Regions from separate parts of the Microbacterium aurugineum genome, predicted to be linked through region 1. Evidence: predicted binding sites of a transcription regulator. Region 1 holds the regulator's gene; the other holds the start of a gene.
The links. Region 1 encodes LexA, which represses DNA repair genes until DNA is damaged. Its sites were predicted from a motif close to TCGAACANNTGTTCGA; they were not measured.
Positions count from the first base shown of each region.

Region 1 (4,330 bases):
CGTGGGCGCGAACCCGAAGGCGGTGCGCCCGGGTCCTCCAAACGCCTGCAGGATGTGCTGCAGCACCTCGTTGGATCCGTTGCCCGCCCAGATCTGGTCGGCGGTGAGCCCATGACCGAGGTAATCCGCGAACGCCTCGCGAAGCGTCGTGAACTCCCGGTCCGGATACCGGTTCACGTCGCGGATCGCCACCGCGATGTCGTCGAGGATGTCACTCGCGACCGCCTCCGGGATCGGATGAGTGTTCTCGTTGACATTGAGAGCGACCGGGAGAGGGGCCTGCGGGGCACCGTACGGCTTCAGCCCGCGAAGGTCGTCACGGAGCGGCAGATCGTGGAGGGAGAGCGTCACCCTTCCCATGCTAGGCCGCCGGTCGGGCGGATGACGCACATCCCGGTGAGGGCTCAGTCCATGTACTGCGCCGGGATCGCGAGCTCCTGACCGATCTGGAGCTCGCCACCACGGAGCACGTTCATCCGGCTGATCTCTCCGATGACGACGCGCGGGTCGGCGTTCGGCGCGACCGAGGTGGCGATCGACCACAGGGTGTCCCCGGGCAGGACCGTCAGCGTCTCGACACTCGCGGCGGGAGCATCGACACCGGAGGCGATGGCGCTGCCACCGCTGAGCGCCGCGAAAGCGATTCCGATGGCCAGCGGCACGGAGGCGAGAGCCAGCAGCACACCGCGACCCCGTGCCGTCAGCCGCAGTCGCGTGTGGGGGCGTGCGGATGCCGGGAGGATCGTTGCGGTGCTGACGCTGATGCTGCTCATGTCGTGCTCCTTAGCCTGTCTCGGGGCGATGGGCCCGGAGGAAGTTGGCGTAGCGTTCGCATTCCCGTCTCGGCCGGGAGCCGTGAATGCGAAGCTACGTTCCGAAGATATCTTCGAGTTCGAACATCTGTCAAGTGTTCTTCGAAACCGGAAACGCGATTCGCCCGACACGCTCGAACAGATCTTCCAGATCGGACTGTTTCTCGGATACGGTTTCGATGAGAACACCACACCACGGGCCTCCGACATTCGAAGAGCGACGTCGGATCACGCACTTAAGGAGCACCATGAGCGAGTACTCAGCCCCCGAGTCGGAGGCACCGCGGACCCGCCGTCGCAAGAGCCTGAGCCCGAAGCAGATGGCGATCCTCGAGGTCATCCAGAATTCGATCGCCCACCACGGGTACCCGCCGAGCATGCGGGAGATCGGTGACGCCGTCGGCCTCAAGTCACTCTCGAGCGTGACGCACCAACTCGGACAGCTCGAGCTCAGCGGCTACCTGCGCCGCGACCCCGGGAAGACGCGCGCGATGGAGGTCCTGATCGATCTGCCCGGTGCGAGCGGCGAGAACCCTGCCGATGTCGCGACCCCCGTGGGCGATGCCGCGCTCGTACCCCTGGTCGGGCGCATCGCCGCGGGTGTGCCGATCACGGCGGACCAGCAGGTGGAGGAGATCTTCCCCCTGCCACGCCAGCTGGTCGGCAAGGGCGACCTGTTCATGCTCAAGGTCTCCGGCGAGTCGATGATCGACGCCGCGATCTGCGATGGCGACTGGGTGGTCGTCCGCTCCCAGAACAATGCGGAGAACGGCGAGATCGTGGCCGCGATGCTCGACGGGGAGGCCACCGTCAAGGTCCTGCGCCGTCGCGACGGGCACACCTGGCTCCTGCCCCGCAACTCGTCTTTCGAGCCGATCCTCGGTGATGAGGCCGTCGTGCTCGGCAAGGTCGTGGCCGTGCTCCGGGCGGTCTGACGCGCTCCGCTGACCGTCGAGGCCCCTTCTGACCGTCGAGGCCCCTCCCAGATACGTTTCTGAGAGGGGGCCTCGACGCTGCGCGGGGGTGTCGACCCTGCGTGGGGGTGTCGACGCTGCGGGGGGGGGTGTCGACGCTGCGCGGGGGTGTCGACCCTGCGCGGGGGTGTCGACCCGGGGTGGGCTACACTCGGACGCTCACGTCCTCACGCACCCGGCGCGTCGCCTCGACGATGTTGCGCAGCGAGGCGGTCGTCTCCTCGTAGCCGCGGGTCTTCAGGCCGCAGTCCGGGTTCACCCAGAGCTGACGTGTTGGGATCTCCTCCACCGCGCGACGCAGTAGCGACTCGACCTCCTCGACCGTCGGCACGCGCGGCGAATGGATGTCGTAGACGCCCGGACCGATGCCGTGGTCGAACCCGACCTCGGCGATGTCGGCGACGACCTCCATGCGACTGCGCGCCGCCTCGATCGAGGTCACGTCGGCATCGAGCGCCCGGATCGCATCGATCACGACACCGAACTCGGAGTAACAGAGGTGCGTGTGCACCTGGGTACCGGCAGCGGCACCACCGGTCGCGAGTCGGAATGAGTCGACGGACCAGCGGAGGTACGCGGGCTGGTCCGCCTTCTTCAGCGGCAGGAGTTCACGCAGCGCGGGCTCGTCGACCTGGATGATCGCGATGCCGGCAGCCTCCAGGTCGGCGATCTCATCGCGCAGCGCCAGCGCGACCTGGTTCGCGGTCTCACCGAGCGGCTGGTCGTCACGCACGAACGACCAGGCGAGGATCGTCACGGGACCCGTGAGCATGCCCTTCAGGTGCTTGCTCGTCAACGACTGCGCGTAGGCGGACCATCCCACGGTGATCGGAGCCGGTCGCGAGACGTCGCCCCAGAGGATCGACGGTCGTGTGGCCCGGGATCCGTACGACTGGACCCAGCCGTGCTCGGTCACCGCGAAGCCATCGAGGTTCTCGGCGAAGTACTGCACCATGTCGTTGCGCTCGGGCTCCCCGTGGACCAGCACATCGAGCCCGAGGTCCTCCTGCAGAGAGACGACGCTGGCCACTTCGCGACGCAGGAAGTCGTCGTAGTCCTCGGCGGGGATCTCGCCACGGGTGAACCGGGCGCGCGCACGCCGGATGTCGCCGGTCTGCGGGAAGGAGCCGATCGTCGTCAACGGAAGCACGGGCAGGCCGAGCGCCTCCTGCGCGGTCTCACGCTCCTCGTACCCCACGCGGGAGAAGTCGGCCGTGCTGAGCGCACGATCGCGGACGGCACCGTCACGAACGCCCGGTGCAGCGAGACGATCCGCCAGCGCGGCGGACGACGCGTCGAGCTCGGCGGCGATCGACGCGCGGCCGACGCTGAGTCCCCGGGCCAGCACACCGACCTGCTGGACCTTCTGGTCGGCGAACGCCAACCACGAGACCAGACGCTCGTCGAGCCGGGACTCGTCAGTCACGTCGTGGGGCACATGCAGCAGCGACGTCGACGTCGACGCGGACACGGCCGCGCCGAGCGCACGGAGAGCCTCGAGCCGGTCGAACGCGTGCGCGAGGTCGCCGCGCCAGATGTTGTGCCCGTCGACCACCCCGCCGACGAGGGTCTTGCCCTCGAGCCCTGCAGCCGGGGCGGGCACGCCGCCGCGCACGAGGTCCACAGCGATCGCCTCGATCGGCGCGGCCGCGAGCACCGGGAAGACCTCACCGAGGTCGGCGTACGGGGCGGCGACGAGGATGGCGGGGCGTTCCGGTGCGCGTCCGAGCACGTCCAGCGCGCGGGCGGCAGCATCCGACAGCTGCGCGACGGATGCAGGGAGCGACTCGCTCACGAGCGCCGGCTCGTCGAGCTGCACCCACTCGGCTCCCTCGGCGCGAAGTCGCGCGAGCAGCTCCACGTAGACCGGGAGCAGGTCATCGAGGCGCGAGAGCGGGTCGAAGCCCTGCGGGGCGTCATCCGAGGCTTTCGCCAGCGCGAGGAGGGTGACGGGGCCCACGATGACCGGTCGCGTGACCAGTCCCGCCTCGGCAGCCTCGGAAACCTGCCGGACGAGGCGGTCACTGGAAAGCGAGAACACCGTCTCCGGGCCGATCTCCGGCACCAGGTAGTGATAGTTGGAGTCGAACCACTTGGTCATCTCGAGCGGCGCACGATCGCCCTCCCCGCGGGCGATCGTGAAGTAGGCGGGGAGTCCCACCGTGCCGTCGGCACCGCGGAGGTCCTCGAAGCGTGTCGGGATGGCCCCGACGGTCACGGCGGCATCGAGCACCTGGTCGTAGTACGAGAAGGATTCGGGGATCGCGGAGTCCTTGCGTCCAAGCCCCAACTCGGCGAGGCGCTCACGCGTCGATGCGCGCAGCTCACGGGTGGTCCGCTCGAGCTCCTCCTCGTCGATGCGGCCCGCCCAGAACGCCTCGACGGCCTTCTTGAGCTCACGGCGACGGCCGATCCGGGGATAGCCGAGGATGGTGCCCTCGGGGAATGCGGTCATGATCTTTCCTTTCGGCGGGGTCTAGTGACGCAGGGCCGGGAGGATCCCGGCTTCTGCGAGGACGGTGAGGACGGTCTCGTGTTGGTTGA
Region 1 is NZ_CP078078.1:1,150,540-1,154,869, reverse strand. It holds gene KV397_RS05625 (histidinol-phosphate transaminase) at 1-360, opposite strand, end outside; gene KV397_RS05620 (LysM peptidoglycan-binding domain-containing protein) at 405-773, opposite strand; gene lexA (transcriptional repressor LexA) at 1,061-1,747, shown strand; gene metE (5-methyltetrahydropteroyltriglutamate--homocysteine S-methyltransferase) at 1,932-4,241, opposite strand; gene KV397_RS05605 (methylenetetrahydrofolate reductase) at 4,263-4,330, opposite strand, start outside.

Region 2 (4,330 bases), 770 kb from region 1:
CTCGGCCGCGGTACGGGCCTCGTCCGGATCAACCTCGTCGCCACCCGACACCTCGTTGGATGTGTCGAGCGCATGGAGACGGGAGCCGGAGCTCGCCTCGCCTGCTCGCCCGGCTCCCGGTCTCGCAGATGCTCCTCGGGCGGGATGGCGGTCACTGGGCGTGCGCGCATCGGACGTCGTACCGAGCGCGGATCCGCGAGGCGGAGTGTCCCACGTCGATCGCCACGCTCCGGCGTCGTTCGTGTGACCGGGCTCGGCTTCCGAGACGACGTCGCTTCCTGCCGCAGCGCTCCGGCCGGGGTCCCCCTGAGGGCGAGCACCGCCGAAGAGAGGAATGATGGGGGCGATCCGCTCGGAATCGCCCCCACGTGTGTCATTCATCAGGCCGGACGACGCTCGGCGAGCTCGTCAGCGGCGTCAGGAGCGACGAGCTGCGCACCGATACCGAGCTTCTGCTTGATCTGCGTCTCGATCGCGAGAGCGATATCGGGGTTGTTCAGCAGGAACGTACGGGCGTTCTCCTTGCCCTGCCCGAGCTGGTCGCCGTCGTAGGTGTACCACGAGCCCGACTTCTTGACGATGGCATGCTCGACGCCGAAATCGATCAGGCTGCCTTCGCGTGAGATGCCGACGCCGTAGAGGATGTCGAACTCCGCCTGCTTGAAAGGCGGAGCCATCTTGTTCTTCACGACCTTGACCCTGGTGCGGTTACCGACAGCGTCGGTCCCGTCCTTCAACGTCTCGATACGACGGATGTCCATCCGGACGGACGCGTAGAACTTCAATGCCTTACCACCGGCCGTGGTCTCGGGCGAGCCGAAGAAGACACCGATCTTCTCGCGGAGCTGGTTGATGAAGATCATCGTGGTGTTCGTCTGGTTCAGGCCACCGGTCAGCTTGCGAAGCGCCTGCGACATGAGTCGAGCCTGCAGCCCCACATGCGAGTCACCCATCTCTCCCTCGATCTCGGCGCGCGGCACGAGCGCGGCGACGGAGTCGATGACGATCAGGTCGATCGCCCCGGATCGAACGAGCATGTCGGCGATCTCGAGCGCCTGCTCACCGGTGTCGGGCTGCGACACCAGGAGCGCGTCGATGTCGACACCGAGCTTCGCTGCGTAGTCGGGGTCGAGAGCGTGCTCCGCGTCGATGAAGGCCGCGATACCGCCGGCGCGCTGTGCGTTCGCGATCGCATGCAGCGTCAGCGTGGTCTTACCCGAGGACTCCGGTCCGTAGATCTCGACGATTCGACCACGCGGGAGTCCGCCGACGCCGAGGGCGACGTCGAGCGCGATGGAGCCGGTCGGGATGACCGCAACGGGGGCGCGCTCATCACTGCCCAGCCGCATGACCGAGCCCTTTCCGAACTGACGGTCGATCTGGGCGAGGGCGGTCTCGAGGGACTTCTCGCGGTCTGCGGGTGATGGCATGATGTGCTCCTTCTGCGCGCGTGGTGCCGCCTGTAGGCTGTCGCGGCCCTCCCGGTTGGGAGTGACTCTCCGACAAGGCGTATGGCTCTTCGGCTTGTTCTCCACCGTACGAGGGGCCACCGACATCGTCTCGGCAAACTCACGTTCGGTGGACAATCACAGCTCTGAACCACCTGTGCAGAAGACTACGCTCTCTTCGAACGAATATTCGACGACACGCCGCCGATCGCACACCGTGTGCCGTAACCCGCGGACATCTCCGACGGAATCAGTGCCCGCGCGGCTCCAGACGGCCGACACCGTGACGCCGGTTCTCCGGGACGTCCATCTCCACGCACAGTGCGAGCCAGATCTCACGGGGCGGCGTCCCGTCGGCCAACGCCTCGAGCGCCGTGCGACCACGAAGAGCCGAGAGTCCAAGATCGTTCACCAATGACGATGCTCGCGCCTGGAATTCGGTGTCGACCGCGCGCAGAAACTCGCTACGACGCATCGTCACTCCAGCACCCTGCTCAGTGCAACGAGAGCTGAGGCTCGATCGACGCCACGAGGTCGTCCGGAACGACATCCGGGAAGACCTGGATACCCTCGAGAACCGAGATGCGGTCTCCGACCTCGCGCATGATCGTCGAGATGGGCACATCGAGAGCATCGGCGACGGATGCGAGGATCTCGCTCGAGGCTTCCTTCTGCCCACGCTCAACCTCACTGAGGTAGCCGAGCGCAACCGACGCCTTGCTTGCAACCTGCCGGAGCGTGCGCCCCTTCTGCAGGCGGAAGTCCCTCAGCACATCGCCGATTTCCTGTCGTACAAGAATCATCGGAACCTCCTCCCCGTGTGATCGTTCGGGGTCTCCCCCGATAGGACAGCCAGTCTAGTACGCCTGGCCTGCACGAAATCTACCCCTGCACTCTGTGGTTTGAATGTGAGCACATCATTGATAACCCGACCGGGGCGGACACTATTCCGCGACCAGGTCGAGCAGTGCTTCGAGCGCCGCAGCCACCGTCTGCGCCCGGATCGAATCCCGGTCGCCGCGGAAGCGGAATTCTCTCGCCTGCGCTCCGTTCGGCGTCACGATACCGATGTGCACGGTACCGACGGGCTGTCCGTCCGGCGAATCCGGTCCCGCGATGCCGGTGGTGGACACGCCGACATCCGCGGGCCGATCGTCTACGCTCACCACTCGCCGCACACCCCCGGCCATCTCCAGCGCGACCTGGGGGTGCACCGGACCGCGCCGGGCGAGAAGCTCGGCGTCGACGCCGAGCACCGTCGCCTTCACGGAGGTCGCATAGGCCACGACACCGCCGAGGAGAACGGCGGAGGCTCCGGGGACGGAGACGACCTCTGCGCACAGCGCCCCGCCGGTGAGGGACTCCGCCACTCCCAGTGTCCACCCGCGTTCGTCGAGCGCCGACAGAACGGCGGCGGCGCTCGTCTCGCTCATGCCCTCTTCTGCCGCGATCCGCGCACCTGCGCCACGATGTAGTCGATCCCACTCGCCACGGTCAGCAGCAAGACGATGATCATCAGGATGAACGTCACCAGTGTCCATGCTTCGAGACCGATGAGGACGTGCAGGGGAAGCAACGCCCATCCCAGGGCCACACCCTGGAACGCCGTCTTGATCTTGCCCATCCACGCGGCCGCGACCACATGCTCGCTCGCGACCATCAGGCGATGGATGGTGATCCCCCACTCGCGCACGAGAATGATCGCGACGATCCACCAGCTGACCTCGTCGAGGATCGCGAGACCGATGAATCCCGCCCCGGTGAGGAGCTTGTCGGCGATCGGGTCCCAGAGCTTCCCGAAATCGCTGACGATGTCGTACTTGCGAGCGAGGTAGCCGTCGACCCAGTCGGTGGAGATGCCGACGATGAAGATGATCGCAGCGGCCCAGCGCAGTCCGGGCTCAGCCAGGCCGTAGGTTCCTCCGAGCAGCAGCAGGACGAAGAACACGACGGCGAGCGGGATCCGCGCGACCGTGATGGCATTGGGCAGCTGCCGCGGGATGGCCATCAGTCACGCCCCGTCAGGCCCCAGGCGTCTTCGTCGCCCTCGGCCTCCACCTCGGGAAGACCGTCGTACTGGGCCGCGATCGGATCATGGGCCGGAGGCATCGGTGGGACCGGCGGGGCGGCAGGTGCCGTCGGCGCGGCGGAGGCGGCAGGAACGTCCTCGCCGCGCAGCTTCGCCATCACCTGCGGCAGCTGCTCAGCCGTGGCCAGCACGTCCCGCGCCTTCGAACCCTCCGAAGGCCCGACGATCTCGCGGGATTCCAGCAGGTCCATCAGGCGACCGGCCTTCGCGAAACCGACACGCAACTTGCGCTGGAGCATCGACGTCGACCCGAACTGCGACGAAACGATGAGCTCGGCCGCGGCGAGCAACAGCTCCAGATCGTCGCCGATGTCCTCGTCGACCTCTTTCTTCTTGGTCGGCTCCATCGCCTCCTGCACGTCGGCACGATAGTCCGGGCGCGCTTGGCGGGTGACGTGCTTGACGACGGCGTCGATCTCCTTCTCGTCGACCCACGCGCCCTGCAGTCGGAACGGCTTGGAAGAACCCATCGGCGAGAACAGCGCGTCACCCTGACCGATGAGTTTGTCGGCTCCCGGGCTGTCGAGGATGACCCGGCTGTCGGTGACGCTGGTGACCGCGAACGCGAGACGCGACGGCACGTTGGCCTTGATCAGACCGGTGACGACGTCGACGCTCGGACGCTGGGTCGCGAGGACGAGGTGGATACCGGAAGCGCGCGCGAGCTGAGTGATGCGGACGATCGAGTCCTCCACGTCGCGCGGGGCGACCATCATGAGGTCTGCGAGCTCATCCACCACAACCAGGAGGTACGGGTACGGCTTGAGAACGCGTTCACTGCCCACCGGCAGCT
Region 2 is NZ_CP078078.1:1,917,768-1,922,097, forward strand. It holds gene KV397_RS09335 (regulatory protein RecX) at 1-381, opposite strand, end outside; gene recA (recombinase RecA) at 381-1,430, opposite strand; gene KV397_RS09345 (DUF3046 domain-containing protein) at 1,699-1,998, opposite strand; gene KV397_RS09350 (helix-turn-helix domain-containing protein) at 1,943-2,251, opposite strand; gene KV397_RS09355 (CinA family protein) at 2,393-2,881, opposite strand; gene pgsA (CDP-diacylglycerol--glycerol-3-phosphate 3-phosphatidyltransferase) at 2,878-3,456, opposite strand; gene KV397_RS09365 (DNA translocase FtsK) at 3,456-4,330, opposite strand, start outside.
Region 2: recA (recombinase RecA) is a predicted target of LexA. The motif match lies at 1,627-1,642, and genes of this name have one in related genera.